Regions from separate parts of the Streptomyces sp. NPDC020845 genome, predicted to be linked through region 2. Evidence: riboswitches for the same ligand, from Rfam matches in the RefSeq annotation. Region 2 holds a riboswitch; the other holds the start of a gene.
The links. A riboswitch is a leader RNA that binds a small molecule or an ion and turns the genes downstream of it on or off. The one in region 2 is predicted to bind thiamine pyrophosphate.
Positions count from the first base shown of each region.

Region 1: it holds a riboswitch for thiamine pyrophosphate, as region 2 does, so the genes downstream of both, thiO (glycine oxidase ThiO) here and ACH4U7_RS30590 (thiamine ABC transporter substrate binding subunit) in region 2, are expected to answer to the same signal.

Region 1 is NZ_JBIRSJ010000002.1:385,759-389,021, reverse strand. Features, by position in the region: gene ACH4U7_RS05645 (thiazole synthase) at 1-459, opposite strand, end outside; gene thiS (sulfur carrier protein ThiS) at 515-715, opposite strand; gene thiO (glycine oxidase ThiO) at 736-1,986, opposite strand; TPP riboswitch at 1,983-2,096, opposite strand; gene ACH4U7_RS05630 (NAD(P)/FAD-dependent oxidoreductase) at 2,402-3,263, shown strand, end outside.
Region 2 is NZ_JBIRSJ010000012.1:7,625-10,887, forward strand. Features, by position in the region: gene ACH4U7_RS30585 (ABC transporter permease) at 1-447, opposite strand, end outside; gene ACH4U7_RS30590 (thiamine ABC transporter substrate binding subunit) at 537-1,616, opposite strand; TPP riboswitch at 1,611-1,715, opposite strand; gene rlmN (23S rRNA (adenine(2503)-C(2))-methyltransferase RlmN) at 1,776-2,882, opposite strand; gene ACH4U7_RS30600 (phosphatidate cytidylyltransferase) at 2,964-3,263, opposite strand, start outside.

The DNA of each region.
Region 1 (3,263 bases), on a different contig from region 2:
GCCCACGTCCTCCAGCTTGCGGGCCAGGACCGGGTCGTCGTTGGTGTACGGCAGGACGGTGAAGCCGTCGTCGACCAGCGTCTCGGCGGCGTCCAGCAGCTCGACCGGGTCGGGGAGCAGGGTGCGCTCGTCGGCCACCACCTCCAGCTTGACCCAGTCGGTGCCCAGCGCCTCCCGCGCCAGCCGGGCGGTCAGCACCGCCTCACCGGCCGTGAAGCACCCGGCGGTGTTGGGCAGCACGCGGATGCCGTGCCGGTCGAGCACCGACAGGACCGAGCCCTGGACGGTGGGGTCCAGGCGGCGCATCGCGACGGTGGTCAGCTCCGTACCGGAGGCGAGCAGTGAGCGCTCCATGACCTCCAGGCTGGGCGCGCCGCCGGTGCCCATGATCAGGCGGGAGGAGAAGGCGGTCCCCGCGATGGTGAGCGGATCCGGGTCGGGGTCCGGTTCGGGGCGCATGGTGGCGTACGTCGTGTCGGGCATGGTGTTGTGCATCGTCTCGGCCATCTGGGGTTCAGCCTCCTTGGACCGCGGTGAGGACTTCGACCCGGTCTCCGTCGCCGAGCGGGGTGGCGGGCCACTGGCCGCGCGGGACGACCTGTTCGTTGACGGCCGCGGCGACCCCCGAGCGCGCCGGGGTCAGCTCCGCGACCAGCAGGTCGAGGGTGGTGCCGCCAGGGAGCTCGCGGGGCTCGCCGTTCACGGAGACGGTCATGGAGGCGCTCATGGACACGCTCATACGGGCTGCTCCTGCGGTACGGGGGTGGTGGGGCCGATGGGCGCGGCCGGGAAGCGCAGCGGGGAGAACGGCCGGGCCTCGTCCGGGAGTTCGCCGCGCGTCAGCACCTCGGCCATGACGTCGCCCGTGACGGGCGTGAGGAGGACGCCGTTGCGGTAGTGGCCGGTGGCCACGAGCAGGCCGGGCAGTGCGCTGGGGCCGAGCAGCGGCGCGTTGTCGGGGGAGCCGGGGCGCAGCCCGGCGCGGGTCTCGACGAGCGGCAGCTCGGTGATGCCGGGCACCAGCTCATGCGCGTCGCGCAGCAGTTCGTAGACGCCGCCCGCGGTGACCGTGGTGTCCCAGCCGAGCTCTTCCGAGGTGGCGCCGACGACCAGCTCGCCGTTCTCGCGCGGCACCAGATAGACATGCCCGCCGCGCACCTCGGCCCGTACGGTCCGGGACAGGAACGGCGCGTACGCGGGCGGTACGCGCAGCCGCAGCACCTGGCCCTTGACGGGGCGTACGGGGGGCAGCGCGCCCTCGGGGACGCCCGCGAGCCGCCCGCTGAAGCTGCCCGCGGCCAGTACGGTGCGCTCGGCCGCCAGCCGTGTGCCGTCGGCGAGTTCGACGCCAGTGGCGCGGTCCGCCGCGAGCGTGAGCCGTTCCGCGTGGGCGCGGTGGAAGACCACGCCGGCCCGCTCGCACGCGGTCAGCAGCGCCGCCGCCAGCCGCCGCGGGTCGACCTGGTGGTCCCCGTCGACGCGCAGGCCCCCGCGTACGCCCGGCGCGAGCATCGGCTCCAGGCGCCGGCATTCGCGCCCTGTCAGCCACTGCGACTCCAGCCCGAGCCGCCGCTGGAAGTCATGGAGTTCGCGCAGGTGGGCGCGGTCGTCGGGGTCGAAGGCCACGGCGAGCGTGCCGCAGGTGCGGAAGCCGACGTCCCGGCCGCTCGCCTCCTCCAGTTCGGCCACGAACTCCGGATAGCGGCGCGCGGAGGCGAGGTTGAGGGCGAGCAGCGTCTGCTCGCCGTAGTGGAGCTCGGTGACGGCCGCGAGCATTCCGGCCGCCACCTGGGCCGCGCCGCCGCCCGGCGCCGGGTCGGCGACGGCGGTGCGCAGGCCCCGCTGGGCCGCCCGCCACGCCGTGACCAGGCCGATGATGCCGCCGCCGACGACCAGCGCGTCGTACGGCCGGCCCGGCGGCCCGTCCGACGGCCCTTCCGGCGACCCCTCAGGCCCCGTAGACGAGGGTGTGCGAGATGCGTGCATGGGCGTAACGCCCCTCCCTTCGCCGGCATGACCCGGATCAGGTTCGTACGGTCGGAGGCCGCTTCAGCCTCCCTCTCAGCCCGCTGCGTCGGGCTCCCGCGAGTGCTTCGTCCCGCCAACCCTAGTACTAAGCTGCCCCGGGGAAGTAGGCGCAGGCCCCCACGCCGCCTGGCACGGCACCTCGCTGCGTTGTCGGAGTCGCCCGAGTAGGCCCACTACGAGGGCGATCCTCCGCCTTGCGATGCACCGCACCAGACGACGCGGGAACCCACTCCTACTTCCCCGGGGCCGCTTAGCCGGAACCGCCCGGAAGGGCGAGCCCCGCCGGGCGGTCCGGGGTCCCGGCCGCCCCTGTGCCCGAGATCTCGTCAGTCGGTTCTCCGGTGCGCCCCGTGCGCCGCCCTACAGTGATCGTGTGAGCGATGAGACGACGAAGTCGGCGTCCCCGGGGGGCAGCGGGCAGCAAGTGGTGATCGTCGGCGCGGGAATGGCCGGGGTGCAGACCGCTGTCGCGCTGCGCGACCAGGGCTGGACCGGCGGCATTCTGCTGCTCGGCGCCGAGGCGCACCAGCCGTACGACCGGCCGCCGCTGTCCAAGGCCGTGCTGCTCGGCAAGGCCGAGGGCTCCGCCTTCGACGTGGACTTCGCCGCGCTCGGCGTCGAGCTGCGGCTCGGAGTGTCCGTGACCGGCCTGGACACCGGCGCGCGGCGGCTGGAGACCGCGTCGGGCCCGGTGTCGTACGACGTCCTGGTGATCGCCACCGGCGCCGAGCCGATCACCCTGCCCGGCGGCGAGGGCGTGCCCGGTGTGCATCTGCTGCGCACGCTCGACGACGCGGAGCGGCTGCGTCCGGTGCTCGCCGGGCAGCGCGAGATCGTGGTGGTCGGGGCGGGCTGGATCGGCGCGGAGTTCGCCACGGCGGCGCGCGAGGCGGGCTGCGCCGTGACCGTCGTGGAGGCCGCCGACCGCCCGCTGGCGGGCGCCCTTCCGGCCGAGGTCGCCGCCCCCATGGCCGGCTGGTACGCCGACTACGGCGTCGAGCTGGTCACCGGAGCGCAGGTGGCCTCCGTGGACGCGCAGGGGGTGCTGCTCCAGGACGGCACGCGGCTGAGCGCGGACGCGGTGGTCGTCGGCATCGGGGCGCGGCCCGCCACGGGCTGGCTGGCGGGCTCGGGCGTCGAGCTGGCCCCGGACCGGTCCGTCGCCGCCGACGAACAGCTGCGCACCTCGGCGCCCGACGTCTACGCCGTCGGGGACTGCGCGTCGTTCCCCTCCG
Region 2 (3,263 bases):
CGCCCACAGCCCGCCGACGGTCCGTACCACCACCGCGTAGTTGAAGAAGACGTGCGCGAGGAGGATCGCCCATACGGAGGTGTCGAGCCGCACCCCCCACAGGCTGTCCAGCAGCCCGCCGTGGCCGAGCAGGGCCAGGAACGCCGAGCCCGCGACGACGGTCGGCAGGACGAAGGGGACGGTCACCACGGCGCGCAGCAGCCGCTTGCCGGGGAAGGCGAAGCGGGCGAAGACATACGCGCCGGGCAGCGCGACCGCCAGCGTCAGGACGGTGGAGGCGGCGGCCTGCCAGCCGGTGAACCACAGGATGTCAAGGACGGCCGGGTCGGTGAGCACATCGCCGATGCGGCCCAGCCGCCACTGACCGTCGACGCGCAGCCCGCGGGTGACGATGGCGGCCACCGGATAGACGAAGAACAGCGCGAAGAAGGCGGCGGGCACGGCCATCAGGGCCAGCCGCAGCGCCGCCCCGCGCAGCCGCGCGCGCCGCCGCCCGGTGCGCTCCTTCGCCTCATCCGGCGCGGTGGCAGGGCGCTTTACAGGACGAGCGAGGACCATGCCTTGACCCACTGGTCACGGTTCTTGGCGATCTTCCGGGGGTCCAGGGTGGCCGAGTCGGCGATCTTCACGCCGTACTTCGTGAACAGCTCGGGCAGCTTCGCGTCCTCGCGGGCCGGGTTGACGTACATGTTGAGCGGCACGTCCTCCTGGAAACGCTTGGTCAGCAGAAAGTCCAGCAGCGCCTTGCCGCCCTTGGAGTTCGAAGCACCCTTCAACAGTCCGGCGAATTCCACCTGCCGGAAGCAGGTTCCCGTCGCGACCCCCGTAGGGGCCTGCGCGGGCCGCGGCTTGGCGTCGACGACCTCGGCGGGCGGGCTGGAGGCGTACGAGACGACCAGCGGCCGGTCGCCCTTGGCGCCGCCGGCCGAACCGGAGAAGCGGTCGTAGTACGCCTGCTCCCAGCCGTCGACGACCTCGACGCCGTTGGCCCTGAGCTTCTTCCAGTAGCCCTGCCAGCCGTCGTCGCCGTACCGGGCGGCCGTGCCCAGCAGAAACGCGAGGCCGGGCGAGGAGGTGGCCGCGTTCTCGGTGACCAGGAGGTTCTTGTAGGCGGGCTTGGTCAGGTCGTCGAGGGTCTTCGGCGGGGCCAGCTTCTTGTCGGCGAAGTACTTGCGGTCGTAGTTGACGCAGATGTCGCCGAAGTCGACCGGGGTGACGCGGTGCTCGGCCGCGTCGAGCTGGAGGGCCGCCGGGACCTTGTCCAGGCCCTTGGCCTGGTAAGGGGTGAACAGGTCGTTGTCGAGCGCGCGGGAGAGCAGGGTGTTGTCGACCCCGAAGAAAACGTCGCCCTGGGGATGCGATTTGGAAAGTATCGCCTGGTTGACGGCCGCCCCGGCGTCGCCACCCGGCAGGACCTGCACCTTGTAGCCGGTCTGCCTGGTGAACTCCCTCAGCACGGCCTTCGACGCGGCGAACGAGTCGTGCGAGACCAGCTTCACGGTCTTGGAGCCGGAGCCTTTGGAGGAGCCGGAGTCCTCGCCGCAGGCGACGAGCGTGGTGAGGCCGAGCGAGCCGAAGAGGGCGGCGGCGACGGCATGCCGAAGACGGCTGTTCATATGAGGCTGACTCCCTACGCCGGTATGACCCGGATCAGGTCCGAGGGTCTGCGGCCGAGCCGCACTCTCAGCGCTGTTCGCGCTCCCCTGTCGGAATGTTCACTTGTACGAGATGGATGTATGCGCGAGGTGGTGCCAGGGCACCGTATCAGCCGGCCCTCAGCGCTCCGCCGCCGCCAGCTGCCCGCACGCCCCGTCGATCTCCTGCCCCCGGGTGTCCCGGACGGTCACGGGCACGCCGTGTGCCTCCAGGGCGGCCACGAACGCCTTCTCGTCCTCGGGCCTGGACGCGGTCCACTTGGAGCCGGGCGTCGGGTTGAGCGGGATCAGATTGACGTGCACCCGACGGCCCTTGAGCAGCCGCCCCAGCAGGTCGGCCCGCCATGCCTGGTCATTGATGTCCCTGATCAGGGCGTACTCGATGGAGACGCGACGGCCCGACTTCTCCGCGTACTCCCACGCGGCGTCCAGAACCTCGCGGACCTTCCAGCGGGTGTTGACCGGGACGAGGGTGTCGCGCAGCTCGTCGTCGGGCGCGTGCAGCGACACCGCGAGCCGGCATTTGAAGCCCTCGTCGGCGAACCGCAGCATCGCCGGCACCAGCCCGACGGTCGAGACGGTGATGCCGCGCTGGGACAGGCCGAGGCCGTCCGGCTCCGGGTCGGTCAGCCTGCGGATGGCGCCGACCACGCGGTTGTAGTTGGCAAGCGGCTCGCCCATGCCCATGAAGACGATGTTGGACAGCCGCGCCGGGCCACCGGGGATCTCTCCGTCCCGCAGCGCCCGCATCCCGTCGACGATCTGGTGCACGATCTCGGCGGTGGACAGATTGCGGTCCAGGCCCGCCTGGCCGGTGGCGCAGAACGGGCAGTTCATGCCGCAGCCCGCCTGGGAGCTGATGCACATGGTGACCCGGTCCGGGTAGCGCATCAGCACGGACTCCACGAGCGTGCCGTCGAACAGCCGCCACAGGGTCTTACGGGTGGTGTCGTCGTCGCAGCTGATGTGGCGCACCACGCTCATCAGGTCCGGCAGCAGCCCGGCCGCCAGCTTCTCGCGCGCGGCGGCCGGGATGTCGGTCCACTGGGCCGGGTCGTGGCTGTAGCGGGCGAAGTAGTGGCGCGATACCTGGCCGGCCCGGAAGGGCTTCTCGCCGAGGGCGGCGACGGCCTCGCGGCGCTCGGCGGGCGAGAGGTCGGCGAGATGCCGCGGGGGCTTCTTGGCTCCGCGCGGCGCGACGAATGTGAGTTCTCCGGGCTTGGGCATGGTTCAACCAGTGTCGCAGACGTGCGTACGGCCTCGTGCCACACGTGGCACGAGGCCGTAACGGCCGGGGCGTGGGGCCGGTCAGCCGCCGCCCACGAAGACCACCATCAGCAGCCAGACCACGGGCGCGGTGGGCAGCAGGGAGTCCAGCCGGTCCATGATCCCGCCGTGGCCGGGCAGCAGCTTGCCCATGTCCTTGATGCCCAGGTCACGCTTGATCATGGACTCGCCGAGGTCGCCGAGGGTCGCGCTGACCGCGACGGCGAGCCCGAGGAACAGCCCCTGCCACCATGCGCCGTCCTTGATCAGGTACTGCATGGACAGCGCGCCCGCGACCATGGCGAAGGCGATCGCGCCCAGCAGCCCCTCGCGGGTCTTGCC